One region of the Streptomyces sp. NPDC002209 genome, then DNA from elsewhere that is predicted to be linked to it. Evidence: riboswitches for the same ligand, from Rfam matches in the RefSeq annotation. Region 1 holds a riboswitch; each other region holds the start of a gene.
What was found. Region 1 has a riboswitch for cyclic di-AMP ahead of ACFYXK_RS20945 (transglycosylase family protein). Riboswitches for the same ligand answer to the same signal wherever they lie in the genome.

Region 1 (9,365 bases):
GCACTGCGCTCTCCGTCTCCGCCGCCCTGCTCGCGGCGGCCCCCCTGCTGTCCGCCTGCTCGGGTCAGGCCCGCCCCGGTACCGCGGCCGTCGTCGGCGGCGAACGCATCACCACCTCCGCGCTCCAGGCCCAGGTGAGCGACGTCCGCGCGGCGCAGAACGAGTCCGGGCCGACCGCCGCGCAGCTCATCCAGGCCTCGCCCGGCCTGGAGCGCGTCAAGCTCAACAAGATGATCCAGACCGTCGTCCTGGAACGCGCCGCGAAGGACGCGGGCGTGAGCGTCGGCGAGAAGGAGGTCCAGGACTTCCGCAAGGCCCAGCTGGAGAAGGCCGGCGGCAGCGAGAAGCTGGCCGCGGCCGCCCTCGAGCAGGCCCAGCTGGCGCCCGGCCAGCTCGACGCCGACGCCCGCTTCAAGCTGCTGCGCGACAAGCTCTTCGACCACTACGGCAGCCAGGACAAGGCCGTCGAGAAGCTCGCGTCCGCCGCGAAGGCGCTGCACATCGAGGTGAACCCGCGCTACGGCGTCTGGGATGCGCAGCAGATCGTGCTCGGTGACCAGGACACCCCCTGGATCGTCCAGCGGACCAGGCCCGAGCAGGCCCCCGCCGGAGCCTGAGCCGCCCGTCCGGAGGTAGGTTCGGAGGGTGAACGACCACGCCGCCGAACCCGCCCCCGCCGTGCCCGCCGCCGATCCTGCCGCCGCCGGCGACACCGCCGCCGGCCGGATCGTCCTGCTGACCGCCAGCCACCGGGTCGCGCCCGGCCTGCTGTCCTGGCCGGCCTGGCAGACCCTGCACGCCGCGGACCGGGTGCTGTGCGCCGACCCGGGCCACCCGCAGCTGCCGTACCTGCGCGAGGCGGGCGTCGAGGTCGCGCACGAGACCCCGGACGCGCACGCGCTGGTCGAGGCCTGCGCCGGCGGCCGCACGGTCGTGGTGATCCCGAGCGGCGAGGGCGACCAGCGGCTCACCGACGGACTGGCCCGGCTCGCCGGCTCCGGCCGCGTCGACATGCCCGACCTCGAGCTGCTTCCCGGCTCCTACGATCTGCCCGGCGCCCGCCTGCTCGACCTCGTCCAGGTGATGGACCGGGTCCGCCGGGAATGCCCCTGGACCTCGCGCCAGACCCACGAAGGACTGGTCAAGTACGCCACGGAGGAGGCGTACGAGCTGGTCGAGGCCATCGAGGACGGGGACCGGGAGGCGCTGCGCGAGGAGCTCGGCGACGTACTCCTCCAGGTGGTCTTCCACGCGCGCATCGCCGAGGAGCATCCCGAGGAGCCGTTCTCCATCGACGACGTGGCCGGCAGCCTCGTCGAGAAGCTGATCCACCGGCACCCGCACGTCTTCGGCGACGCGGACGCGCAGACCCCTGAGGACGTCAGCGCGCACTGGCAGCGCACCAAGGCGGTCGAGAAGCAGCGGGAGTCGGTCACCGACGGGATCCCGCTGGGCCAGCCCGGTCTCGCGCTCGCGGCCAAGCTCGCCGGCCGGGTCCGCACGGGCGGCGTGGCCGTGGAGCTGCCCCGCGGCGAGGGCATCGGGTACGAACTGCTCGAACTGGCGGCGCGTGCCGAGGCGGCGGGCGTCGACCCCGAGACCGCGCTGCGCGCCGCGGCCCGCGTCTACCGGGACGCGATCCGCGCCGCCGAGGGCGTCGGCGAGTAGCCCGCGGGCAGCAGGGACCCCTACCGGGGCGCGCGCCCCGACGGGTTGTGCCAGTGCGGTGCGGGGCGGCTCAGGAACCACTCCCCGAAGCCCAGGGGCCGGCCGTTGGGGCCGTGGCCCGTGCCGGCGGCGGGGACGGAGTCGTGGAAGATCCGGCCGGGGAGGGCGCCGAGCTCCCGGAGCAGGTGCGCGGTCTCGTCGACGAACGGCGGCGGGCCGCTGAGGTAGACGTCCTGGTCGGGCCAGAGCGCCCGGTGGCCGAGCGCCGTCGCGAGCCGCCCGGTGGCCTGGTTGCGGTGCTGCCCGGGGGCGGGCGTGATGTAGGTGACGCCGAGCCAGCCGAAGGCGGCGGCGTACTCGTCTATCAGCGGCCGGTCGTAGAGGTGGGCGGCGTCCCGGGCGACGACGAAGAGCCGTACGTCCTGATCGGGGGGCTGCCCGGCGAGCTCCTCCAGCATGGCCCGGATCGGCGCCCAGCCGGTGCCGGCCGCGATGAAGCTGACCGGCCGGTCGGCGCGGCGGAAGGTCAGCTGCCCGCCGGCCGCGCCGAGCCGCAGCATGTCGCCGGGCCGGGCCTCGCGGACCAGGGCGGTGCTGAGCCGGCCGTGCTCGATGCGGCTGACGTGCAGGTCGAGGGTGCCGTCCGGGCGCGGGGCGTTCCCCATGGAGTACGTGCGCCAGGTCGTCGGGACCCGCTCGCTGCTCACGCTCACGTACTGGCCGGGGAGATAGGGGAAGGGGGCGTGCGGGCGCAGGGTCAGCACCCCTATGTCCTGCCCGTACTGGAGGTGGCGCACGATCTCGGCGTCCCACCACGGCGGGTCCTCGCTCGCGGCGGCTCCTTCCATCATGGCGTCGGCTATCACCTGGTACGCCTCGGACCAGGCCTTCTCCACGCCCGGGGTCCAGGCCTCGCCGGAGGTCCGGGCGAGCGCGGCGAGCAGGCTGGAGCCGACGGCCGCGTAGTGCTCGGGCCGGGCGAGGAACTTGCGGTGGTCGCGGCCGAGGTCGTGGAGATAGGGGAGGAGGCCCTCGTCGTCGAGGTGGGCGACCACGTGGGTCAGCGCGGCGAAGAGCCGGTCGCGCTGGCGTTCCATGTCCTCGGCGGAGGCCGGGAAGAGTTCACGGATCCCGGGGTTGTGCCAGAAGAGGTGGGAGTAGAAGTACTTGACCGCGTGCTCGGCCCTTCTCTCCACCACCGCGAAACTGCTCTTCAAGATCCTCGCATCCACAGAACCGAAAGTAGGAGGGCCGGGGAACGCGAGGTCAAGCGATGGCCGATCTACGGACAGCCGCGGCGAACACCCCATATGGGATGGCAGCCGGTCCGCGGGATACGGTCAGCGGGTGCACGAGCCGACCTCCGCAGCCCCCGAAGACAGCATTCCTCCCCAGGGCCCCACCCTGTTCGACTGGGAGTTCGCGACCGATCCGTACCCGGCGTACGCCTGGCTGCGCGAGCACTCCCCGGTGCACCGCACCAAGCTCCCCAGCGGGGTCGAGGCCTGGCTGGTCACCCGGTACGCCGACGCCCGCCAGGCCCTCGCGGACCAGCGCCTCAGCAAGAACCCGGCGCACCACGCGGAGCCGGCGCACGCCAAGGGCAAGACCGGGATCCCGGGGGAGCGCAAGGCGGAGCTGATGACGCATCTGCTCAACATCGACCCGCCGGACCACACCCGGCTGCGGCGGCTGGTGTCGAAGGCGTTCACCCCGCGCAGGGTGGCCGAGTTCACCCCGCGGGTGCAGGAGCTGACCGACCACCTCATCGACAAGATCGTCGAAAAGGCGGGGGAGGGGGGCGAGGGGGAAGCGGACCTCATCCACGAGTTCGCCTTCCCGCTGCCCATCTACGCCATCTGCGAGATGCTCGGCGTACCGCGCGAGGACCAGGACGACTTCCGCGACTGGGCCGGGATGATGATCCGGCACGGCGGCGGCCCGCGCGGCGGTGTCGCCCGCTCCGTGAAGCAGATGCGGACCTACCTCGGTGAACTCATCCACCGCAAAAGGGATGATCTGGGCAATGACCTCATCTCCGACCTGATCCGCGCGAGCGACCACGGGGACCACCTGACGGAGGCCGAGGCCACGGCCATGGCCTTCATCCTCCTGTTCGCCGGTTTCGAAACCACGGTCAACCTGATCGGCAACGGGGTGCACGCCCTCTTCATGAACCCCGATCAGCGCACCCGCCTCCAGGAGTCCCTCGCCGCCGGCGAGAGCGGCCTGCTGGAGACCGGCATCGAGGAGCTGCTGCGCTACGACGGCCCCGTGGAACTGGCCACCTGGCGCTTCGCCACCGAGCCGCTGACCCTCGGAGGACAGGACGTCGCGGCCGGCGATCCGGTTCTCGTCGTCCTCGCCGCGGCCGACCGGGACCCCGAGCGGTTCGCCGATCCCGACACCCTCGACCTCTCCCGCACCGACAACCAGCACCTCGGATACGGGCACGGCATCCACTACTGCCTGGGTGCTCCGCTCGCACGACTTGAAGGGCAGACGGCGCTTGCGACTTTGCTGACGCGTCTGCCGGATCTGGAACTCGCTGTTCCGCCCAACGAGCTTCGCTGGCGCGGGGGTCTGATCATGCGTGGCCTGCGCACTCTTCCCGTCAGGTTCACAGCTCGAAACATCTGAAGGCTCCCTGACCGTAAGTCAGCCCCCGTCAAGAGTTGTGACTAACGTGCTAAGACGGCTAGGTTCTGCCGTTACCCAGCCGTTATGCGAAAGGTGCAGCTCATGCGTTCCGGGAACGGCCGCCACAGACGCCCCCGCCAGGTACCCGCGATAGTCGTCACCGCCGGAGTCACCGGTTCCGCCCTGGCACTGCCACTGCTCGCCGCCACCGGCGCGAGCGCGGCGGACACCTCCACGTGGGACAAGGTCGCCGAGTGCGAGAGCGGCGGCTCCTGGAGCGCCAACTCCGGCAGCGGGTCGTACGGCGGACTTTCGTTCACGCAGGAGCAGTGGAACTCCTCGGGCGGTCTCGACTTCGCCGAGCGCCCCGACCTCGCCAGCCGTTCGCAGCAGATCGCCGTCGCCGAGCGGGTCCTGGGCGCCCAGGGCCCCCAGGCGTGGGGGCAGTGCTCGGAGTCGGCCGGGCTGACCCAGCAGGCCCCCGCCGCGGCCGTGGACCCGGGTCTGCCCGGCACGCTCGGCCCCGTCGCCCCGAGCCCCGCGCGCCCCGACGACTCGGTCCCGGCCGGCGGCACCGGCGCGAAGGCGCACGACTTCGGCGCCCCGACCCCGGCCCCGGTCTTCACGCTTCCGCCGGCGCCGCTCGCACCGAACAGCGGACTGCCCGTCATGCCCGACCCGGACATGCCGTCCACGTCGCCGACCGTCCCGGTGCTCCCGGGCGACCCGACCACGAACCCGGGTACCCCCACGGCCCCGACGACACCCACCGCGCCCACGACCCCGGGGACCCCGACCACGCCCGGGAACCCGGCGGACCCGACCGCTCCGGTCGTCCCGGCCGACCCCGGCGCCCCCGCGGCACCGGGCGCCCCGGGTGCCTCCACCAACCCGAGTGCCATCCCCGACCCCTCCGCCACCGGCAAGCACCGTGGTACGCCCGCCCTCGAGCGGCCCGCCGCATCTGAGGGGTCGTCGGCGCCCTCGTACACCGTCCAGGCGGGCGACAGTCTGGCCACCATCGCGTCTGCCAAGGGGGTCAAGGGCGGCTGGAACGCGCTCTACCAGGCCAACGAGCAGGTCATCGGCAACGACGCCGATCTGATCAAGCCCGGCCAGAACCTGGATCTAAGCTAGGAATAGCGGCACTTCGGACACCCAGAAAGAGCTGAATGTCCGTTATCTGCAAGTGAGACATGTGTCTCTTCCGGTCAACTGGCGTGTCCCGCCTGGAGCCTTCCGCAAACCCCGTCCTCACCTGCGCAAACGCCCCTAAAGGGAGCGCAAGTAGGGGCCGTTTCTCCCCGGTGTTCCTCGTTGAACATCGGGGAGAGACATGTCTACCTTCTGAGTCGCCCGCCACCGCGGGCTCCTTCGACCGCATCGCCGAATCCTGCCGGCGGCCGGAGGGAACAGTCGTCGCGTCAAGCGCCGAAGGCAGGAGCGGGGGAACCAAGGTAGGCGCCGGGACCGGCCGTTGAGAGACGGTCACGGAAACGGCTAGGGGTTAAGTCGTGCGCCACGTCGCACGGCCGGGCACTCATCCGCCCGAACCCGACAGCTCACCTCGTAGGCGTCGGTGAGGAGAACTCCATGCTGCTTTCCGGCAAGGGCAAGCACCGCCGCGCCACGGCCATTCAGCGGACCACCCGCATCGTCACGCTCGCCGGCGTCGCCGGTGTCGCCGTCGCCGCCCCGCTGATGGCGGCCGGCTCGGCCTCCGCCGCCACCGCGGGCGAGTGGGACCGCGTTGCGCAGTGCGAGTCCGGCGGCAACTGGTCGATCAACACGGGCAACGGCTACTACGGCGGCCTGCAGTTCTCGTCCTCCACCTGGGCCGCGTACGGCGGCAAGGCGTACGCCGCGCAGGCCAACCAGGCCTCCAAGTCGCAGCAGATAGCCATCGCCGAGAAGGTCCTCAAGGGCCAGGGCAAGGGCGCGTGGCCGTCCTGCGGCGTCGGTCTCTCCAACTCCTCCTACACCGGCGGTGGTACGACCGACACCCCGAAGAAGACGGAGCAGAAGACCGAGACCAAGAAGACCCAGCCGAAGAAGACCGAGCCGAAGAAGGAGACGAAGCGCTCCGAGGCCCCGACGACCCGCTCCGAGCGCTCCGAGGCCCCGGCCCCGAAGACCGGCAACGGCTCGTACGAGGTCAAGTCCGGCGACACCCTGGGCACCATCGCCGAGGCCAACGGCGTCAAGGGCGGCTGGGAGAAGCTCTTCGAGCTGAACAAGGACATCGTCTCGGACGCCGACCTGATCTTCCCGGGTCAGAAGCTGAAGCTCAGCTGAACCCTGCCGTAACAACTGCGGCAGCGAGCACCGCACGCAGCATCCCCACCGCCCGGCGCGTCTTCCCCCCACGCGCCGGGCGGTGGCGTTTGTCCGGCCCGTTCCCCTCCTGTTCCCCTTCCGGCCCCGCCCCGGACCGGCCGGGACGCCCGCGGTCAGGCGTCCTATGTACCGGAAGGCGGGTATTCGGGCCCTTTTTCGTCCCAGGGGGCGGGCGGTCGGCTGGCCGAGTGCCCGGAGCCGGTTAGGCTCTAGTCGGCGGGGCCATCCCACGGCCTGACATGCCACCGCACACCCAGCGTCACATCCCAGAAGGAGATGCTCGTGCCGTCCATCGACGTCGTCGTAGCCCGGGAAATCCTGGACTCCCGAGGCAACCCCACGGTCGAGGTCGAGGTGGGCCTCGACGATGGCAGCACCGGCCGTGCTGCAGTTCCGTCCGGCGCCTCCACCGGTGCCTTCGAGGCCATTGAGCTCCGCGACGGTGACCCCAACCGTTACATGGGCAAGGGTGTCGAGAAGGCCGTCCTCGCGGTCATCGAGCAGATCGGCCCGGAGCTCGTTGGCTACGACGCCACCGAGCAGCGCCTGATCGACCAGGCCATGTTCGACCTGGACGCCACCGACAACAAGGGCTCGCTCGGCGCCAACGCCATCCTCGGCGTGTCCCTCGCCGTCGCGCACGCCGCGTCCGAGGCCTCGGACCTTCCGCTCTTCCGCTACCTCGGCGGCCCGAACGCGCACCTGCTGCCCGTTCCGATGATGAACATCCTCAACGGTGGGTCGCACGCCGACTCCAACGTGGACATCCAGGAGTTCATGATCGCCCCGATCGGCGCGGAGTCCTTCTCCGAGGCCCTGCGCTGGGGTGCCGAGGTCTACCACACCCTCAAGAAGGTCCTGCACACCAAGGGTCTGTCCACCGGCCTGGGCGACGAGGGCGGCTTCGCCCCGAACCTGGAGTCCAACCGCGCCGCGCTCGACCTCATCGTCGAGGCCATCAAGCAGGCCGGCTACACCCCGGGCAAGGACATCGCGCTCGCGCTCGACGTCGCCGCGTCCGAGTTCTACAAGGACGGCAAGTACGAGTTCGAGGGCCAGTCCCGCTCGGCCGCCGAGATGACCGAGTACTACGAGGAGCTCGTCTCCGCGTACCCGCTCGTCTCCATCGAGGACCCGCTGTACGAGGACGACTGGGCCGGCTGGAAGGTCATCACCGACCGCCTCGGCGCCAAGGTCCAGATCGTCGGCGACGACCTCTTCGTCACCAACCCCGAGCGCCTGGCCCGCGGTATCGAGGAGGGCTCCGCGAACGCCCTGCTCGTCAAGGTGAACCAGATCGGTTCGCTGACCGAGACCCTCGACGCCGTCGAGATGGCCCAGCGCAACGGCTTCAAGTGCATGATGTCGCACCGCTCCGGCGAGACCGAGGACGTCACCATCGCCGACCTCGCCGTCGCCGTGAACTGCGGTCAGATCAAGACCGGCGCCCCGGCCCGCTCGGACCGCGTCGCCAAGTACAACCAGCTGCTGCGCATCGAGGAGATCCTCGACGACGCCGCGGTGTACGCGGGCCGCTCCGCCTTCCCGCGCTTCAAGGGCTAATCACCAGCCTCGGGGTCTAGCCTCCGTACGTCCCCGCACTCGGTCCCGTACCGTGTGCGGGGACGTATTGCGTAGTGCGTACCGCGTACAAGGGGAGGCGGGATCAATGGCCGGGAACCGGGATCGGTTCTCCACCTTCTCCACCGCGACCAGGCTCAAGCAGCTCGGCGAGCGGACCGCCGCCCACGTCTACCGCTCGCAGACGCGCCGCCAGGTCCGCCGCAGCCGGCTCACCGGCCGGGCCGCGCTCCTGGTGCTCGTCCTCTGTACGCTGGTCGTCGCCCTCGCGTATCCGATGCGCCAGTACGTCTCCCAGCGCTCGGAGATCGCGGAGCAGCGGCGGGCCGCCGAGGCCGCGAGCCGGCGCCTCGAACGCCTCCGCGACGAGAAGGCCCGCTGGCAGGACAACGCGTACGCGGAGCAGCAGGCGCGCAAGCACCTGCACTTCGTCCGCCCGGGCGAGATCAGCTACATCATGACCGACCCCGGGGCCGGGGCCGCCGAGCGGCACCGCACCGGAACGGCCGGATCCGACCGGCCCTGGTACTCGAACGTCTGGGACGGCGTCGACAAGGCCGACCGCCCCGGCGAGTGACGAACAGCGGCACTCCGAGTACCGCACCCCGAGTACCGCACCCATCCACGAGAACGAAGAGACTTCCTCCAGGCATGCAGACGCCCCCGCCCCAGACCGACCGGACCGAGCCGACCGACGCGGACATCGACGCGTTCCAGCAGCAGCTCGGCCGCCCGCCGCGCGGGCTGCGCGCCATCGCCCACCGCTGCCCCTGCGGCCAGCCGGACGTGGTGGAGACCGCCCCGCGCCTCCCCGACGGCACGCCCTTCCCCACGCTGTACTACCTCACCTGCCCGCGCGCGGCCTCCGCGATCGGCACGCTCGAGGCGAACGGCGTGATGAAGGAGATGCAGGCACGCCTCGCCGAGGACCCCGAGCTGGCCGCCGCCTACCAGGCCGCGCACGAGGACTACATCCGGCGCCGCGACGCCATCGAGGTGCTCCAGGGCTTCCCGAGCGCCGGCGGGATGCCGGACCGGGTGAAGTGCCTGCACGTGCTGGTCGGCCACTCGCTGGCGGCCGGCCCCGGGGTGAACCCGTTCGGCGACGAGGCCCTCGCCATGCTGCCGGAGTGGTGGGC
Region 2 (9,365 bases), on a different contig from region 1:
CACAGTCGTCGGCGTAGGCCATCGAGCACCGCCCGGAGCAGGTTCTGGTCGTCGGCGGCGAGGTATCCGCCGCCCGGGAACCGCGGCGCCTGCGCCGTGACGGCCCCGTGTTCCATCAGGTCGGACAGCAGCACCTTCACCACCACCGCCGGCAGCCGCAGCTGTCCGGCCACCTCGGCGACGGTGACGGCGGCGGAGCCCGCGCACAGGCGCAGCGCCAGGGTGTGCTCCGCACCGAGGGGGCCGCGCGGGCGCACGCCCGTCGCGGTCACCAGGGACAGCAGGTCGAGTGCGACGGCGGACCGGGTCCGCCCGCCGCTGGCCGTGTACGGGCGCATCACCCGGCCCGCGGAATCGTCGAGCCAGGGCGTGTCCCGCGGGACCCCCATGCCGTACGAGGCGCGGGCGGCGCGCATCACTCCGGGTCGCCGGCGGGCCGCCGCGGCGGGGCCGCCAGGTACGGTCGGACGCTCTTGACCAGCATCGCCATCTCGTAGCCGAGCACGCCCGCGTCGGCCTCCCGGTCGGCGAGGACCGCCAGGCAGGTGCCCGCCCCGGCGGCCGATACGAACACGAGCGCGGTGTCGAGCTCGACCACGACCTGCCGGACCTCCGCGCCGTCCCCGAACCGGGATCCGGCGCTCCGCCCGAGCGAGTACAGCCCGGACGCCAGTGCCGCCAGGTGGTCGGCGCTGTCGTTGTCGAGGCCGTGCACGCAGGTGACGAGCCCGTCCGCGGTGAGGAGTACCGCGCTGCGCGTGTACGGGACCCGCTGGACCAGGCCGCTGAGCAGCCAGTCGAGATCCGAGAGCCGACTGGTCTTCGTCGCCGCTTCGCCGCCCATGGTGGTGCGCTCCTTGCCGAGGTGAAAGGTCGGGGTCATGGCTGGTTCTCCGACTGGGCGAGGCCGAAGCCCCGTTGGAAGGCGGCCATCAGGCCCGGGTCGTGCACGGGTTGTTCGGGTGCGTCGGCCCGCCGCGGGACGGGGGCGTCGCGCAGTTGCGGGGCGAGATGGTGCTGGGCCCGGCGGCGGGGCAGGGGCGGCCGGTCCGGGTCCGTGCGGGCGGCCGGTACGGACACCGCCAGGGGCGCGGCCGGCCGGGCCGAGGGCGCGGGCGCCGGGGGTACGGGCTCGCGCACGGCCGGCGCCGACCCCGTGCCCTGGCCCGTGCCCGTGGCCGGGCCCGCGCCCGGGGGCAGGCCCGGGGGCATGTCCAGTCCGAGGTCCAGGCCCAGGTCCAGGGTCGTCTCGACGGCCGGCACTTCCCGCGACTCCCAGGGCTCGGGGGCCGACCCCACCACCCCGGGCCAGGGACGCGTGTCCGGGTGGGACGCGGGCGGCGCCGCCCAGGTCGGCACGGCCACCGGCTCCGGCTGCGGCCGCTCCTGCGCCACCCTCGTCCCCGGCCGCGGCCGGGGCTCCGGACGCGGCTCCGGCCCCGGTTCGGGGCGCGATCGCGTCGTCGGCCACGACTGCCGCTGCGGCTCGGGGCGCGGCTGCGGCGCCGGCCGGGGTTCCGGGCGGGGGTGCGGCTCCTGCTTCGGCTGTGGCACGGCCACCCGTACGGGCTCCAGCGGGGGCATGGCGCCCCCCTCCCCGGTCCCCCACGAGGTGGCCCGGGAGCCCCCGAGCGCGTCGGCGGCGCCGGGCGCCTCCGCCCCCAGCAGTTCCTGGGGCAGGACCAGCACCGCGAGCACGCCGCCGTAGATGTTGGACTTGAGCTCGACGGCGATCCCGTGCCGGCGGGCCAGCGCCGAGACCACGAACAGGCCGATCCGCCCGTCGGCCAGCAGATGCCGGACGCTGATCTGGTCGGGGTCGACGAGCAGCGCGTTCATCCGGTGCTGCTCCGCGGCCGGCATGCCCAGCCCGCGGTCCTCCACCTCGACGGCGATGCCCGCGGTGACGCGTTCGGCACGCACCACCACGTCGGTGTCGGGTGCGGAGAACACGGTGGCGTTCTCGACGAGTTCGGCCAGCAGGTGCACCACGTCGGCGACGGCGTGGCCGCGGACGGTGCCGCCCGCCGGGGGCACCACCTTGACCCGGGTGTACTGCTCGACCTCCGCGACGGAGGAGCGCAGTACCTCGCTCAGGTCGATGGGCCGGGTCCACTGGCGCCGGGAGGCGGCGCCGCCGAGCACGGCCAGGTTCTCGGCGTGGCGGCGGATCCGGGTGGCGAGGTGGTCCACGTGGAAGAGTTCCCTGAGGAGGTCGGGGTCCTCGACCGTGTCCTCGAGCTCGTCGAGCAGCGAGATCTCCCGGTGCACGAGGGACTGGAGCCGGCGGGCGAGGTTGACGAAGACCTCGACCTTGCGGTCGCTGTCGGACGGCGCGGCCGGGCCGGCCAGCCGTACGAGGGTGGTGTGCGCCTGTTCACGGGCTCCGCGCAGCTCCTGGGAGAGCAGCCAGAACTCGTCCACCCGGGCCGGGTCGCTGCCGGGCGGCGGGCTCGTCGGACCGCCGCGGACCGGGCGGACCGGCGGCTCGCCCCGCTCCAGCCGCTCGGCGGCGGTCCGCAGCTCCTGGCGGCCGCGCACGCTGGAGCGGCGCAGTGCCTCACAGCGGTCCCGTACGGCCTTGGCGGAGCGCTGGGCCCCGAGCAGGGCGGCGGCCAGCGCTCCGACGACGAGCAGGGCGCAGCCGGCCAGGACCGGCCACAGCCGGGCGTCCCGCTCCCCCGCGCCCCCGCCGAGCTGCAGCGTGAAGATCACCGCGGCGGCTCCGCTGAGCGCCGCGGCGAGCGTCGGCAGCAGGGCGGCGCGGACCAGCTGGGGGCGTATCTGCCGGCCGGGACCGGTGACGGCGTGTCTCGACGGGGCGTGGCGGGCGGCGCGGAGTCCGGACATCGGCGTCCTCTACGTGGGGCCCGGGCCCCCAGCGGTTCCGGGGCCCGGTGTTGATCACCGGATACCCACGCTAGACCGCACGATCCCGCCCCTGACAGCCAGTTGGGGAACTTGACCGGGCTGCTTCCCGCTCCCGATGGAGCGCTCGTACGGCAGCCCGAATCCGCCGGGGGCGCACGTTCGCAGCCGCCGTGCGCGACGCACCACCCCCGGGCCGAAGACCGCTCCGGAGGGTGCCTACGAGCCGACGGCCTCCGGTTCCTCGTGCGCCACGGCCGGCGGCCGCGCGGTCGCGGCCGGGCGGGAGGGTGCGGCGGGCACGGGCGGGGCCGACGCCACGAACGGGCGCCACCACGGCTCGCTCGGGGCATCGGCGTCGCCCGGCTCGAACGGCTGACCCGGGATCGGCAGCGCGATGGCCGCCCCGGTGGCCTCCGCCGCGGTGACGGTGCCCTCGCCGGGCTCGTCCCACGGGTGCGGGGCCAGGTTGAAGGTGCCCCAGTGGATCGGCAGCATCGTGCCGTGCGGGATCCCGCCCTGGAGGTCGAGGTGGGCGCGCATGCCCTCCTCGGGGGTCATGTGGATGTCGGGCCAGTACTCCGAGTAGGCCCCGATCTGGATCATCGTGGCGTCGAAGGGGCCGTGCTCGGCGCCGATCTCCCCGAACCCGGGGAAGTAACCGGTGTCGCCGCTGTGGAAGATCCGGTGTTCGTCGCCCGCGACGACCCAGGAGGCCCACAGGGTGTTCTGCTGGTTGCGCAGGCCGCGCCCGCAGAAGTGCCGGGCCGGCGTGGCCGTCAGCGACAGTCCCGCGACCTTGGTGCCCTCGTTCCAGTCGAGCTCCCGCAGCCGGTCCGCAGACACCCCCCAGCGCTCCAGGTGGGCGCCGACGCCGAGCGGAACGGCGAACACCGTGTCCGTACCGGCCAGCTCCTTGATCGTCGGCAGGTCGAGGTGGTCGTAGTGGTCGTGCGAGATCACCACGACGTCGACCGGGCCCAGCGAGGCCAGCGGTACGGGTACGGGATGCAGCCGCTTGGGCCCGGCGAACGGGAAGGGAGAGCAGCGCTCACCCCACACCGGGTCGAACAGCACCCGCCGCCCGTCGATCTCCGCGAGCACGCCCGAGTGCCCCATCCAGGTCAGGCGCAGCCCGCTGGCCGGCGGCTTCGCCAGCTCGGCGAGGGTCGTCGGGTAGACCGGGATGGGAGCTCCGGGGTTCCGCCGGATCCGCTGCTCCTTGTGGAAGTAGATCTTGGCGAACTCCATCATGGAACCGGAAGGCCTGGTCCGCGCCCCGACCGGGTTCTGGAAGACGCCGTCGGCGAAGTTCGGCGAGCGGTGGATCCGCTCCAGACGTGCGCCGGACGGATCCGCGCCGAAGGCTTCGGGCCGCAGGGCGCGCAGCCGTGGACGCAGGGGACGGGAGCCGGTCAAAGCGCCTCCTGGGAGGGTAGGACGGATGGGCGTGAAAGGCCGTACTCGTTTCCGGTCTATCACCATGCCAACGCGCACCGGCCCCGAAGGATTCCGCCGCGCGTCCCCGTCCTGCTGCCCCGTCCCGTTCCCCTGCCCGGCACGCCTGCTGCGCTCCTCCCGCTCCCGGCTACAACGGCAGCAGGTCCGGACGCTTCGCCTCCACGTGGTCCCCGGAGGACTCCCCGCGCAGCCGCCGCCCGATCCACGGCACCAGGTGCTCCCGCGCCCACTGGATGTTGTCCCGGGTCACGTCCACCGAGCCGCGCGGCTGTTGCGGCGGCCACGGCTGGTCGGGGTCGGCGGGCACCTCGAGCCCCAGCACCTGGGCGGCGCGCAGCGCGACCCGGGTGTGCCCCTCGGGCGAGAGGTGCAGCCGGTCGTCGTCCCAAGCACGCCGGTCCTGCACGGACTTCAGCGACCAGAGGTCGAGCACCGGGCAGTCGTAGCGGTCGGCGATGGCACGGACGTGGGCGCTGTACGTGGCCACCTTGCCCCGCAGGTGCTTGAGGACGGGCACGCCGCGGGTGTCGAAGCCAGTGGTGATCATGACGTGGCCGACGGCTCCGGTGAGGTCGGCGACGGCCGCCTCGAACCGCTCCGCCACGTCGTCCGGGTCGCTGCCGGGCCGGATGATGTCGTTGCCGCCCGCGCAGAAGCTCACCAGGTCCGGTGCGAGCTCCTTGGCCCGGGGGACCTGCTCGGCCACGATCTGGTCGAGCAGGCGCCCCCGCACGGCCAGGTTCGCGTACCGGAACTCGTGTTCCTCGCGCTGATCGGCCAGGAGTACGGCCAGCCGGTCCGCCCAGCCGAGAAAGGTCTCCCCGGGCCCCGGGTCCCCCACACCCTCGGTGAAGCTGTCCCCGATCGCCGCGTACGAGCCGATGGTCTTGAGTGTCGTCTTCGTCGCTGCCACGAGAACACATCCTTCACCCCGGCACGTGACCTACGCCACCGTAGGAAGGGGTTGACGGACCGTGATCTATACCACCTGTTCGGTGCGGAATAACAGGGCGTGAGGCCGGGACCCCCCTCGGGTCCCGGCCTCACGAGTCCGGTTGCCTCTTTCCGGCGGCGGGAGCCGTCAGATGCTCACGCCCTTGGTGCGGAGGTAGGCCAGCGGGTCGATGTCCGAGCCGTAGGACGGCCCGGTGCGGATCTCGAAGTGCAGGTGCGGGCCGGTCGAGTTGCCGGTGGAGCCGGAGAGGCCGATGGTCTGGCCGCCGGTGACGCTCTGGCCGGCCGAGACGGAGAGCTGGGACAGGTGGCCGTACTGGGAGTACTTGCCGTCCGCGTGCCGGATGACGACCTCGTTGCCGTACGCGCCGGCCCAGCCGGCGGAGACCACGGTGCCCGCGCCCACGGCCCGGACGGTGGTGCCGGAGCTCGCGATGAAGTCGACACCGGTGTGGTAGCCGCTGGACCACATGGCGCCGGGGGTCTTGTACTGGGTCGAGATCCCGCCGCTGACGGGGGCGACGAAGCCGGCGGCGCCGACCGTACCGGCCGCGGGCTTGGCGGCGGTGCTCTTCTTCGCGGGCGCGGCGGCGGCCGCGGCGGCGGGGGCGGGGGCGGGGGCGGGGGCGGCGGCCGGAGCGGCGGCCGCGGAGCCCTTGCCGTCGGAGGACGCGGCCGCACCCGAGGCCGCGGACTTCTCCGCCGGGGCCGGAGCCTGCGCGGCCGCAGCCGCCTCGCCCGGCGCACCGAGGGTCAGCTTCAGCCCGGGGTGGATCAGCGACGGGTCGGTGCCGACGGCCTCGCGGTTGTCGGCGTACAGCTGCTGCCAGCCGCCCGAGAGGTGGCGGTCCTGGGCGATCTTGGAGAGGTAGTCGCCCGGCACGACCGTGTAGACGGCCGGCGCGGACTGCACTGCAGCGGCGGGCGCGGCCTGCAGCGCCGCCGGAACCTGCGGGGCCTGCACGGGATTCGCGGCGGGCGCGGTGGCCGGGACGCCGGCCGCGTGGGCGCCGGCGGCACCCAGCAGCGGCAGCGCGAGGGCCGCACCGCCGGTGCCTGCGACGGCGAAGCCGCGCGCCACGGAACGGGACTTGGGACGGCGGTGCTTACCCTTTGCAGGCATGGCGAATTCCTCTCCGTCGCCTGCGAGGTGAGCTGTCGGGTTCGGACTGGAGATGTCCGGCCGCACATGAACGGAACATGTACGGCTTCACCCCGAGCTGCGCCGATACAAAGATCGGGAACAGCGGCTTACCTGGTTCCCCCGCTCCTGCCGCGCGCGTGAATAGTCGGGTGCGGTTTCCGGACGGCGGCAGGATTCGGCGGTCCATCCGGATCGATCGCGAAGGTAATCGAGTTCCGCCGCACCGAACAAGCCACGAATTTCCTGACGGATTAACAGGCCCCGGAGTTCGAAGGAATTCCGGTCACCCTCCGTCCATTCCCCGCCGCCAACGACCGCCCCGGCCGGGCCTTTCGACTTCGACGATCAGGCACTCACGGTCACCGTATGATCTGGCTCACGGGGCTGCGCCCGATCTCGCCTCCGGTGATGGCAAGTTGGTCCCAAGTAGCGTAATTCGGACATCTCACGACGACGCGGAGGAGTTCCCGTGACCCAGCAGATACCCCAGCCCCCGCGGACCGAGCCCGTACCGGAGCCGGAGCTGGCCGGAGTGCGCAACTTCCGTGACGTGGGCGGCCTGCCGACCACCGACGGGCGGAGGGTCAAGCCAGGAAAACTATTCCGTAGCGGACATCTGGCACATGCCACCGAAACCGATGCAGAATTCCTCGCATCGCTCGGACTCCACACGATTTTCGACTTCCGCAACGGCGCCGACCACGCCCTGGAAGGACTCGACGTCGAGCTTCCCGGCGTGCGGAACGTGAACATCCCGCTGTCGGATCCGGCCGACGGCAAGGAATTCTGGACGATGGTCCGCGGCGGCGATCTCGAGCAGCTCCGCGGAATCCTGGGCGAGGGGAAGGCCGCCGCCCGGATGACCAACTCGTACCGCTCGATGGTCGAACACCGCACCGCCGAGCACGGCCGGGTCGTGCGGGCCCTCGCCGAGGACAGCATTCCGGCGCTCATGCACTGCGCGGCCGGCAAGGACCGGGCCGGCCTGTCGATCGCCGTCACCCTGCTCGCGCTGGGCGTCGAGCGCGAGGCGATCGTGGCGGACTACCTGGAGTCCAACGCCCCGCACCGCCGCTACCGGGTCCGCCGTACCAGCGAGGCCCCCGAGGCCCGCTCCCCCGAGGTGATGGAGCTGCTCGCCCCGCTCTTCGACGCCCGCGCCGAGTACCTGACGGCGGCGTTCGACACCATCGACCAGCACTGGGGCGGGGTCGACCGGTACCTCGCCGAGGGCCTCGGACTCACGCCCGAGAACCTCGACCGGCTGCGGGAGCAGCTGCTCGACCGGTAACCCGGCCGGCAGCCCGGCCGGGAGCGGCCCGGCCGGGAAGCGAACGATCGGAGCGGGCCGTCAGCCTCCGGCGACGGCCTGCTTCACCAGCGTCCTGCCGAAGTCCCACATCAGAGCTCCGCCGCCGTGCGCCTCGTCCATGACCGCGCGGAAGGCGCCGACGAACCTGTCGACGTCCCGCTCGTCCACGATCAGCGGCGGGATGAGCTTGATGACCTCCAGATGGTCCCCGGAGACCTGCGTCAGGATCCGGTGCTTCTGCAGCAGCGGCACCACGACCATCTGGGCGAAGAGCCCCTTGCGGGCCGCCTGGAGCATGGTCCACCGGCTGCGCAGCCCGAGCGAGGACGGCCGCCCGAACTCGATGCCGATCATCAGGCCGCGCCCCCGTACCTCGTGGAGCAGCTCGTACTCGTCCACGAGCGCCGCGAGCCGGCCGCGCAGCAGGTCGCCCGTCGCGCGGGCGTTCGCGACCACCGACTCGTCCTCCATGACGGAGAGCACCGCCAGCCCGGCCGCCATCGCCTGCGCGTTGGACCCGAAGCTGGCGGAGTGCACCAGCACCCGGTCCATGGACGAGTAGACCTTCTTGAAGATCCAGTCCTTGCCCAGGGTCGCGCCGACCGGCACATAGCCACCCGAAAGGGCCTTCGCCACGCACACCAGGTCCGGCTCCACGCCCGGCTCGTGCTGGTACGCATAGAAATCGCCGGTCCGGCCGAGCCCCGTCTGCACCTCGTCCGCGATCAGCAGCGCCTTGTGCCGGTGCAGCAGCTCCTGCGCCGCGAGCAGGAACCCGGGCGGGGCCGCGAGTACGCCCTTGCCCTGGACCGGCTCGACGACGAAGGCGGCGACGTCGCCCCGCTTCAGCTCCCGCTCCAGGGCGGCCAGGTCCCCGAGGGCGATCTTCGTATCGGGCAGCAGCGGTGCGAAGCCGTCGCGGAACCCGGCCTCCCCGTTGACCGAGAGCGAACCCGTGGTCAGCCCGTGGAAGGCGTGGTCGCAGTAGAGGACCCGCGTCCGCCCGGTGGCGCACCGGGCGAACTTCAGGGCGGTCTCCACGGCCTCGGTGCCGCTGTTGCCGAAGAAGACCCGGTCCAGGTGCGGGCTGTGCGAGAGCAGCTTCTCCGCCAGCAGCCCGGGCAGCGGCTGGCAGTCGAACCGGGTCAGATCGGCGAGCTGTGCGTCCAGGACGTCGTGCAGTGCCCGGCGGACCACCGGGTGGTGGCGGCCCAGGCCCATCACGCCGAACCCGGCCAGCATGTCCAGGTAGTCGTTGCCGTCGGCGTCCCAGAAGTGTGCGCCTTCGGCCCGCACGTAGACCTTGTCGAAGCCGATCGTGTGCAGCATCCGGGGCAGCTGGTGGTTGAGGTGCCTGGAGTGCAGCTCGTACCGTTCCCCGCCCCGCTCGTCCAGCAGGGCGCGGAGGTCGAAGCCGGTCACGGCTTCTCCCGGTTCCCCGAGACCGTCTCCCGGGCCGCGCGCAGGGACTCCTTGAGGGAGCCCATGGTGGCGAGGACGGCGGTGGGCTCGTAGCCGCAGTGCGCCATGCAATTCGCGCAGCGCGGGTCCTTTCCGCGGCCGTACTTGCTCCAGTCGGTCTCCTCGATCAGTTCCCGGTACGTCGGCACGTACCCGTCGCTCATC
Region 3 (9,365 bases), on a different contig from region 1:
CGTCCTGCGGCTCCTGCTCGTTCACCCACGGGATCACCGTGACGATCACCGCGTCGTTCTCGGCGGAGCCCAGTGCCGCGCCCAGCGCCTCCCGGAAGTCCTCCGGCGTCGCCGCGGTGGTCAGGTCCAGCGGGGCCCCGGGCCGCAGCCCCTGCGCGAGGCAGGCGTCGTACGTGAGGACGCCCAGCGACTCCGAGTTCCCGAGGATCGCCACGCGCGGCCCGGCCGGCAGCGGCTGCGAGGCCAGCAGCAGCCCGACGTCCACCAGCTCCGTCACGGTGTCGACGCGGATCACCCCGGCCTGCCGCAGCAGCGCCGAGACCGTGGTGTCCGGGAGCCTGGTGCCGGGGACCACGTGCCCGGCCGGGGTGTGGCGGCCGCCCTTCGCGACGACCACCGGTTTCACGGCTGCCGTCCGGCGCGCGAGCCGCGTGAACTTCCGCGGGTTGCCCAGGGTTTCGAGGTACATCAGCGCGACGTCGGTGGCCTCGTCCTCGTACCAGTACTGCAGGATGTCGTTGCCGGAGACGTCCGCCCGGTTGCCCGCCGAGACGAAGGACGACAGCCCTTCGCCGCGCCGCAGCAGTGCGGAGAGCAGCGAGATGCCGATCGCCCCGGACTGGGTGAACAGCCCGATGCGGCCCCTGATCGGTGCGGGAGCGGGGGTCAGGGAGGCGTTGAGCCCGACCTCCGGTGCGGTGTTGATCACGCCGTACGCGTTCGGACCGATCAGCCGCATCCCGTACGAGCGCACCTGGCGCACCAGTTCGCGCTGCCGGTCGAGCCCTGCCGCGCCGCTCTCCCCGTAGCCGGCGGAGAGCACCACCAGTCCCTGCACCCCGTGCTCGCCGCACGCGGCCACGGCCTCGGGGACGCGCTCGGCGGGGATCGCGATCACCGCGAGGTCGACCGGGGCGTCGACGTCGCCGAGCGCGCGGTAGGCCCGTACGCCGTCCAGCAGGTCGGTGGTGACGGCTTCGTTCACGGCGTAGAGGTGGCCTTGGAAGCCGCCGTCGCGCAGGTTCCGCAGGGCCGCCGCGCCGACTCCCCCGCCGGAGCGGCTGACTCCGATCACCGCCACCGATCCGGGGGCCAGCAGGCGCTGCACGGAGCGGGCCTCGGCGCGCTGCTCGCGGGCTCGCTGCACGGCCAGGGACTCGGCGGTGGGTTCGAGGTCGAGGGTGAGGTGGACGGAGCCGTCCTCGAAGCTGCGCTTCTGCTGGTAGCCGGCGTCGGTGAAGACCTTGATCATCTTGCCGTTGGCGGGCAGCACCTCGGCCGCGAACCGGCGGATGCCCCGCTCGCGGGCGACCGCGCCGATGTGTTCGAGGAGGGCGGAGGCGACCCCGCGGCCCTGGTGGGCGTCCTGGACGAGGAAGGCCACCTCGGCCTCGTCGGCGGGGGCGGAGGCGGGCCGGCCGTCGGGGCCGATCCGGTCGTAGCGGACGGTGCCGATGAACTCCTCGCCGATGGTCGCCGCGAGGCCGACCCGGTCCACGTAGTCGTGGTGCGTGAAGCGGTGCACGTCGCGGTCGGACAGCCGGGGGTGGGGCGCGAAGAAGCGGTAGTACTTCGACTCGTCGGAGACCTGCTCGTAGAAGCTGACCAGCCGGCCCGCGTCCTCCGTGGTGATGGGCCTGATCCGGGCGGTGCCGCCGTCGCGCAGGACGACGTCCGCTTCCCAGTGGGCCGGGTACGAGGGGTCCGACGCGGTGGTCATGCGGCGATCTTAAGGCCAGGACCGCCCGGACAGCTCCTGCGCGGCGCGCGAGGCAAGCCGGGGCAAACAAGTGCAAGCTGGGGTAGGTCGAACGGCGGAGGAGCCGGGCCGAAGGTCGGTCGGAGCATTCGAGGCGTCGTGAGAGACTGGTCTAGACAACCGTAAGAACCTGAAGGGCATCACCATGGCAGAGCGCCGCGTCAACGTCGGCTGGGCCGAGGGCCTGCACGCTCGTCCCGCCTCGATCTTCGTCCGCGCGACGACCGCTTCCGGCGTCCCGGTGACCATCTCGAAGGCCGACGGGAACCCCGTCAACGCCGCGTCCATGCTCGCGGTGCTGGGCCTGGGCGCCCAGGGCGGCGAGGAGATCATCCTCGCGTCCGACGCCGAGGGTGCCGAGGCGGCGCTGGACCGCCTCGCGAAGCTGGTCGCCGAGGGTCTCGAGGAGCTCCCCGAGACCGTCTGACCCTTCGGGTTCGCCCCCGGGCATGCAACGAGGCCGCGGCCGCCGGAATTCCGGAGGCCGCGGCTCCGTCGTTTTCATGAATTCGAGCGTCCGAGCCGGGCGGCCGCGAATACACCGCCAATGCGCCGTGAATTCGGACGCCGCCCCCACATTAATACGCGCTATTTGTTAATGCGGGCCGCCCGCCATGTTTACGGCATGTTGCGAAGTCCTCACGCGCAGCCGGTGCGCCCCGGCCGCCCGGTCCGCGTGGACCGCCGTCAGCGCCCGCGCCCGCTCGGCGTCCCCGCGCGCCACCGCGTCCACGATCGCCCCGTGCTCCGCCCAGGACTCCACCGGCCGGGCCGGCGCCTCGACGGCGTACATCCACGCGACCTTGTGCCGCATCTGCGTGAGCAGCGCGATCAGCCCGGGGCTGCCGGAGGCCTGGGCGAGGGTCTCGTGGAACCAGCCCCCCAGGGACCGCAGGTCCTCCCCCTGGCCCCGCCTGGCCCGCTCCTGACCCAGCCTGACCAGCCCGCGCAGCACCTTGAGGTGGGCCTCGGTGCGTCGGCGGGCGGCCCGGGCCGCCGCCAGCGGCTCGATCAGCATCCGCAGTTCCAGGAGGTCGGCCGCCTCCTGCTCGGTGGGCTCGGCGACGCAGGCGCCCGCATGCCGCCGGGTGGTGACGAAGCCCTCGGACTCCAGGGTCCGCAGCGCCTCGCGGACCGGGACGCGGGAGACCCCGTACCGGCGGGCCAGCAGCTCCTCGGTCAGCCGGCCGCCCGGCTCGAAGACCCCGGAGACGATGTCGTCGCGGATTGCCGTGCATACCGCGTGCGCAGGAATACGCAAGTCCGGACCTCCGCCTATTTCCGACTGCCGACGCCGTTACCGCGACCGTGCTGGGATCGTACTGGGACTCTATTGCAACACGCGATGTTTTCCGAGCGCAGACGGAAATCGCGAATATTTACAGCCACGGCGGGGCCGCGCGCGGCCACAACGCGAAGGCCCCGGCTCGGGGAGCCGGGGCCTTCGGTGAAGTGCTGCGGGTCAGACGTCGACGCCGTGGTTGCGCAGGTACGCGACCGGGTCGATGTCCGAGCCGTACTGGGCGCCGGTACGGGCCTCGAAGTGCAGGTGCGGGCCGCTGGAGTTGCCGGTGGAGCCCGACAGGCCGATCTGCTGGCCCGGGGTGACCTGCTCGCCGACGGAGACGCTCAGCGAGGACATGTGGCCGTACTGCGTGTACGTGCCGTCGGCGTGCTTGATGACGACGTTGTTGCCGTACGCGCCGCCCCAGCCGGCCTCGACCACGGTGCCGACGCCGACCGCGTGCACCGAGGTGCCGGAGGCCGCGTGGAAGTCGATGCCCGTGTGGCTGCCGGAGGACCACATGCCGCCGCCCGCGTGCCACTGGGTGCTGATGTAGGAGCCGTCGACGGGGGCGACGAAGGTGTTGAGGCGCTTGCGCTCCTCCTCGCGGGCGGCGCGCTCGGCGGCCTCGCGCTCGGCCTTCGCCTTCTCCTCGGCCTTCTGCTTGGCCTCGGCGGCGCGCGCCTTCGCGTCGGCCTCCGCCTTGACCTTGGCGGCCGCGGCCTCTGCCGCGTGCTCCTGGGCCTCGACCTGGGCCTCGATCTGGACGGGCAGGTCCTCGGCCGTCACGACGGCGTTCAGGCCGGTGTCCTCCATGGAGGGGGCCTTGTCCGACGCGGCGAACGCCGGGCCTGCGAGCGAGCCGACGACACCGGTGGTGGCGAGGGCGGCTATGCCGGCGTAGCCGGCGGTCTTGCGGCTCAGACGACTGGAACCACGGTGCTTACCGGCGGCACGACTGCCAAACGCCATGAAGGGGCTGATCCTTTCCTTCCTTCTCGCCTACCGGGTTAGCTGACGGGTTCGGAGCAGGAAGGTCTCCTACGGGCCCCCTCTGACGAGGCGGTCCGATTCACCCCAGGGACACATGTGGGTCCCCGGCTCCCCAGGCTCGCGCCTGACGGGGACTCGGCGATCGCTGCCCGGTGCCGCGGATGCGGCGCGTACAACTGACGGACAGCACGGCCGACGCTAGGCGGATCATCAGTCAATCGCCAAACAGACACGCCTTTTTGTTGCGTACGCCACACCGCATACAAGCAACCTCTCCACTAAACAGACAAAAGGGGCTCCGGTGGACAAGCCACCGGAACCCCTTGGGATGTCCGTCAGTTGGTGACGACGCTGACCTCACCGATCCCGAGCGCCCGCACCGGCGCCTCGATCTGCGAGGCGTCGCCCACCAGGACGGTGACCAGGCGGTCCACCGGGAAGGCGGCCAGGACGGCCGAAGTCGCCTCCACCGTGCCCGTTTGGGCCAGCTGCGCGTACAACCGGGCCTGGTAGTCGTCCGGGAGCTCCTGCTCGACCTGGTCGGCGAGCGTGCCGGCGACGGCCGCGGCCGTCTCGAACTTCAGCGGGGCCACGCCCACCAAGTTCTGCACCGCCACATCCCGTTCGGCATCGGTCAGGCCGCCCTCCGCGAGGGTGCGGAGCACCTTCCAGAGGTCGTCGAGCGCCGGGCCCGTGTTGGGGGTGTCCACGGAGCCGCTGATGGCGAGCATCGAGGCGCCCTTGCCGTCGGCGGTGGAGCGCAGCACCTGGCCGAAGGCGCGCACCCCGTAGGTGTAGCCCTTCTCCTCGCGCAGCACCTTGTCCAGGCGCGAGGTGAGGGTGCCGCCCAGGCAGTACGTGCCGAGCACCTGCGCCGCCCAGACCCGGTCGTGCCGGTCCGGCCCGATCCGGCCGATGAGCAGCTGCGTCTGGACCGCGCCGGGCCGGTCCACGATGACCACGCGGCCGGTGTCGTCGGCGGTCACCGGCGGCACCGGGAGGGCCGCGGCGGTGTTGCCGGTCCACGTGCCCAGGGTGTCGGCCAGCACGGCGTCCAGGTCGATGCCGGTCAGGTCGCCGACGACCACCGCGGTGGCGGTGGCGGGGCGTACGTGGGCCTCGAAGAAGGCGCGCACGGCCGCGGAGTCGATCCGGGCGACCGTCTCCTCCGTGCCCTGGCGCGGGCGGGACATCCGCAGCGTGGCCGGGAAGAGCTGCCTGGAGAGCTCCTTGGCGGCGCGGCGCTGCGGGTTGGCCAGCTCGTGCGGGATCTCGTCGAGCCGGTTGCGCACCAGGCGGTCGACCTCGCTGTCGGCGAAGGCGGGCGCGCGCAGCGCCTCGGCGAGCAGGCCCAGCGCCTTGGCCAGCCGGGAGGCCGGGACCTCCAGGGAGACCCGTACGCCCGGGTGGTCGGCGTGCGCGTCGAGCGTGGCGCCGCAGCGCTCCAGCTCGGCCGCGAACTCCTCGGCGGAGTGCTTGTCGGTGCCCTCGGAGAGTGCGCGGGCCATGATGGTCGCGACGCCGTCCAGGCCCTCGGGCTCCGCGTCGAGCGGGGCGGCGAGGTTGACCTCGACGGCGACGACCTGCTGCCCGGGGCGGTGGCAGCGCAGCAGGGTCAGCCCGTTGGGCAGCGAGCCCCGCTCGGGGGCCGGGAAGGCCCAGGGCCGGGCCTGGCCGGCCTGCGGCTGCGGGTGGAAGGTCATCGTGACGGCTGCGGTGTCGCTCACTGCTCCGCCCCTTCGTTCTCGTCGTTCTCGTCGGCCCCGTCGGCCTCTGCCGGGAGCGGCTCGTACACCAGCACCGCGCGGTTGTCGGGGCGCAGTCGGGCCGCGGCCACGGCCTGCACCTCCTCGGCGGTGATGTCGAGGACCCGCTGGACGGCGCTGAGCGCCAGCTGCGGGTCGCCGAACAGGACGGCGAAGCGGCAGAGTTCGTCGGCCCGGCCGGCCACCGTGCTCAGCCGGTCCAGCCACTCGCGCTCCAGCTGCGCCTGGGCGCGCTCCATCTCCTCGGCCGTCGGGCCCTCGGCGGCGAACCGCGCGAGCTCCTCGTCGACGGCCGCCTCGATGTCGGGCACCTCGACCCCGCTGGAGGTCTTCACGTCCAGCCAGCCCAGCGAAGGCGCGCCGGCGAGCCGCAGCATGCCGAAGCCGGCCGCGACGGCCGTCTGGTCGCGGCGTACGAGGCGGTTGTGCAGCCGGGAGGACTCGCCGCCGCCCAGGACGGTCAGCGCCACGTCGGCCGCGTCGCACTCGCGGGTGCCGTCGTGCGGGAGACGGTAGGCGGCCATCAGCGCACGGGCCGGGACCTCCTCGACGATCTCCTCGCGCAGCTCCCGGCCCATGATCTCGGGCAGCGTGCCGTCGCGCGGCGGCTGCTTGCCGTCGTGCCCGGGGATGGTCCCGAAGTACTTCTCGATCCAGGCGAGCGTCTGCTCGGGGTCGATGTCGCCGACGACCGACAGCACCGCGTTGTTGGGCGCGTAGTACGTACGGAAGAAGGCGCGGGCGTCCTCCAGGGAGGCCGCGTCCAGGTCGGCCATGGAGCCGATCGGCGTGTGGTGGTACGGGTGGCCCTCGGGGTACGCCAGGGCGGTCAGCTTCTCGAAGGCCGTGCCGTACGGGACGTTGTCGTACCGCTGGCGGCGCTCGTTCTTGACGACGTCGCGCTGGTTCTCCATGGACTCGTCGTCCAGGGCGGCCAGCAGCGAGCCCATCCGGTCCGCCTCGAGCCAGAGCGCCAGCTCCAGCTGGTGGGCCGGCATGGTCTCGAAGTAGTTGGTGCGCTCGAAGCTGGTCGTGCCGTTGAGCGAACCCCCGGCGCCCTGGACGAGCTCGAAGTGGCCGTTGCCGGGTACGCTCGCCGAGCCCTGGAACATCAGGTGCTCGAAGAGGTGAGCCAGACCGGTTCGCCCCTTGACTTCATGGCGCGAGCCTACGTCGTACCAGAGGCAGACCGCGGCGACCGGGGTCAGGTGATCCTCGGAGAGCACCACGCGCAGGCCGTTGGCCAGCCGGTGCTCGGTCGCTGTCAGGCCGCCGGAGCCGGCCTGGGCTGTGGCCGTGTGACCCATGGGCATGTGGTCCCTTCGATCGCGATGCAGAGATTTCCGTCAGACCTGCCACTGTATGCAAGCGCGTCGGGGACCGGAGAAGTTCCCGGCTCAGACCTGGGTCGGAGTCGGCGTTGTCGGTGCCTCGGGCCACAATGGTCCGCGACGACCCCCGTCAGCCCCTGTCACACCACCCGCCAGACCACCCGCAAGACCCCCAGCACACCTTCTTTCTTGGTTAAGGAGCCGCGCAGCGATGGCCCGCCGCAGCACGAAGACCCCGCCGCCGGAGGATTTCGAGGAGAAGATCCTCGACATCGACGTCGTCGACGAAATGCAGGGCTCCTTCCTCGAGTACGCGTACTCGGTGATCTACTCCCGCGCCCTGCCCGACGCCCGCGACGGCATGAAGCCGGTACACCGGCGCATCGTCTACCAGATGAACGAGATGGGCCTGCGCCCCGACCGCGGCTACGTGAAGTGCGCCCGCGTCGTCGGCGAGGTGATGGGCAAGCTGCACCCGCACGGTGACGCGTCGATCTACGACGCCCTCGTGCGCATGGCCCAGCCCTTCTCGATGCGGCTGCCGCTGGTCGACGGCCACGGCAACTTCGGCTCGCTCGGCAACGACGACCCGCCGGCCGCGATGCGTTACACCGAGTGCAAGATGGCGGACGCCACGTCGCTGATGACGGAGTCGATCGACGAGGACACCGTCGACTTCACCGCCAACTACGACGGCCAGGAGCAGGAGCCCGTCGCGCTGCCCGCGGCGTACCCGAACCTGCTGGTCAACGGCGCGTCCGGGATCGCGGTCGGCATGGCCACCAACATGCCCCCGCACAACCTGGGCGAGGTCATCGCGGCCGCCCGCCACCTGATCCGCTACCCGCAGGCGGACCTGGAGGCACTGATGCGCTTCGTGCCGGGTCCGGACCTGCCCACGGGCGGCCGGATCGTGGGCCTCTCGGGGATCAAGGACGCCTACGAGAACGGTCGCGGCACGTTCAAGATCCGCGCCACGGTCGCGGTGGAGAACGTGACGGCGCGCCGCAAGGGCCTGGTCGTCACCGAACTGCCCTTCACGGTCGGCCCCGAGAAGGTCATCGCGAAGATCAAGGACCTGGTCGGCTCCAAGAAGCTCCAGGGCATCGCGGACGTCAAGGACCTCACGGACCGCGCCCACGGCCTGCGCCTGGTCATCGAGATCAAGAACGGCTTCCACCCGGAGGCCGTGCTCGAGCAGCTGTACAAGCTGACGCCGATGGAGGAGTCCTTCGGCATCAACAACGTCGCGCTGGTCGACGGCCAGCCGCTGACGCTGGGCCTCAAGGAGCTGCTCGAGGTCTACCTCGACCACCGCTTCGAGGTCGTGCGCCGGCGCAGCGAGTTCCGCCGCACCAAGCGCCGGGACCGGCTGCACCTGGTCGAGGGCCTGCTGGTGGCCCTGGTCGACATCGACGAGGTCATCCGGATCATCCGGGACAGCGACAACTCGGCGCAGGCGATGGAGCGGCTGATCGAGCGCTTCTCGCTGAGCGAGATCCAGACCCGGTACATCCTGGACACCCCGCTGCGCCGGCTCACCCGCTTCGACCGGATCGAGCTCGAGTCCGAGCGCGACCGCCTGACGGGCGAGATCGACGAGCTGACCGGGATCCTCGAGTCCGACACCGAGCTGCGCAAGCTCGTCTCCACGGAACTGGCCGCCGTCGCCAAGAAGTTCGGCACCGAACGCCGTACGGTCCTGCTCGAGTCGGCGGGGACGGCCGTCGCCGCGGTTCCACTGGAGGTCGCGGACGACCCGTGCCGGGTCCTGCTGTCCTCCACGGGCCTGCTGGCGCGCACCGCCAACGGCGAACCGCTGCCGGAGGAGGAGGGCGGCGCCCGCGCGAAGCACGACCTGATCGTCTCGCAGGTCGCCGCGACCGCCCGGGCCGATGTCGGCGTGGTCACCTCGTACGGGCGCCTGCTGCGGCTGTCGGTGATCGACCTGCCGCAGCTGCCGGACACCCACGCCGCGCCGAACCTGGCGGGCGGCGCCCCGGTCACGGAGTTCCTCTCCGGACTGGAGGCGGACGAGAAGGTGATCTGCCTGACCTCGCTGGACGAGTCCTCGCAGGGCCTGGCCCTGGGCACCGAGCAGGGCGTGGTCAAGCGGGTCGTGCCGGACTACCCGGCGAACAAGGACGAGCTGGAGGTCATCACCCTCAAGGAGGGCGACCGGATCGTCGGCGCGGTCGAACTGCGCACGGGCGAGGAGGACCTGGTCTTCC

Region 2: it holds a riboswitch for cyclic di-AMP, as region 1 does, so the genes downstream of both, ACFYXK_RS28820 (LysM peptidoglycan-binding domain-containing M23 family metallopeptidase) here and ACFYXK_RS20945 (transglycosylase family protein) in region 1, are expected to answer to the same signal.
Region 3: it holds a riboswitch for cyclic di-AMP, as region 1 does, so the genes downstream of both, ACFYXK_RS09015 (M23 family metallopeptidase) here and ACFYXK_RS20945 (transglycosylase family protein) in region 1, are expected to answer to the same signal.

What each region holds. Positions count from the first base shown of each region.
Region 1 covers NZ_JBIARX010000010.1:76,645-86,009, reverse strand. The annotation lists gene ACFYXK_RS20970 (SurA N-terminal domain-containing protein) at 1-617, shown strand, start outside; gene ACFYXK_RS20965 (nucleoside triphosphate pyrophosphohydrolase) at 679-1,668, shown strand; gene ACFYXK_RS20960 (globin domain-containing protein) at 1,689-2,885, opposite strand; gene ACFYXK_RS20955 (cytochrome P450) at 3,016-4,308, shown strand; gene ACFYXK_RS20950 (transglycosylase family protein) at 4,411-5,445, shown strand; cyclic di-AMP (ydaO/yuaA leader) riboswitch at 5,728-5,899, shown strand; gene ACFYXK_RS20945 (transglycosylase family protein) at 5,902-6,603, shown strand; gene eno (phosphopyruvate hydratase) at 6,922-8,208, shown strand; gene ACFYXK_RS20935 (septum formation initiator family protein) at 8,315-8,803, shown strand; gene ACFYXK_RS20930 (DUF501 domain-containing protein) at 8,878-9,365, shown strand, end outside.
Region 2 covers NZ_JBIARX010000020.1:54,689-64,053, forward strand. The annotation lists gene ACFYXK_RS28790 (ATP/GTP-binding protein) at 1-22, opposite strand, end outside; gene ACFYXK_RS28795 (DUF742 domain-containing protein) at 1-389, opposite strand, end outside; gene ACFYXK_RS28800 (roadblock/LC7 domain-containing protein) at 416-844, opposite strand; gene ACFYXK_RS28805 (sensor histidine kinase) at 880-2,850, opposite strand; gene ACFYXK_RS28810 (MBL fold metallo-hydrolase) at 3,088-4,287, opposite strand; gene ACFYXK_RS28815 (SGNH/GDSL hydrolase family protein) at 4,457-5,242, opposite strand; gene ACFYXK_RS28820 (LysM peptidoglycan-binding domain-containing M23 family metallopeptidase) at 5,411-6,406, opposite strand; cyclic di-AMP (ydaO/yuaA leader) riboswitch at 6,411-6,618, opposite strand; gene ACFYXK_RS28825 (tyrosine-protein phosphatase) at 6,897-7,718, shown strand; gene ACFYXK_RS28830 (aspartate aminotransferase family protein) at 7,779-9,161, opposite strand; gene hpnH (adenosyl-hopene transferase HpnH) at 9,158-9,365, opposite strand, start outside.
Region 3 covers NZ_JBIARX010000003.1:366,956-376,320, forward strand. The annotation lists gene ACFYXK_RS09000 (GNAT family N-acetyltransferase) at 1-1,720, opposite strand, end outside; gene ACFYXK_RS09005 (HPr family phosphocarrier protein) at 1,905-2,186, shown strand; gene ACFYXK_RS09010 (GntR family transcriptional regulator) at 2,355-3,020, opposite strand; gene ACFYXK_RS09015 (M23 family metallopeptidase) at 3,222-4,016, opposite strand; cyclic di-AMP (ydaO/yuaA leader) riboswitch at 4,029-4,188, opposite strand; gene ACFYXK_RS09020 (M16 family metallopeptidase) at 4,373-5,740, opposite strand; gene ACFYXK_RS09025 (M16 family metallopeptidase) at 5,761-7,110, opposite strand; gene ACFYXK_RS09030 (DNA topoisomerase (ATP-hydrolyzing) subunit A) at 7,346-9,365, shown strand, end outside.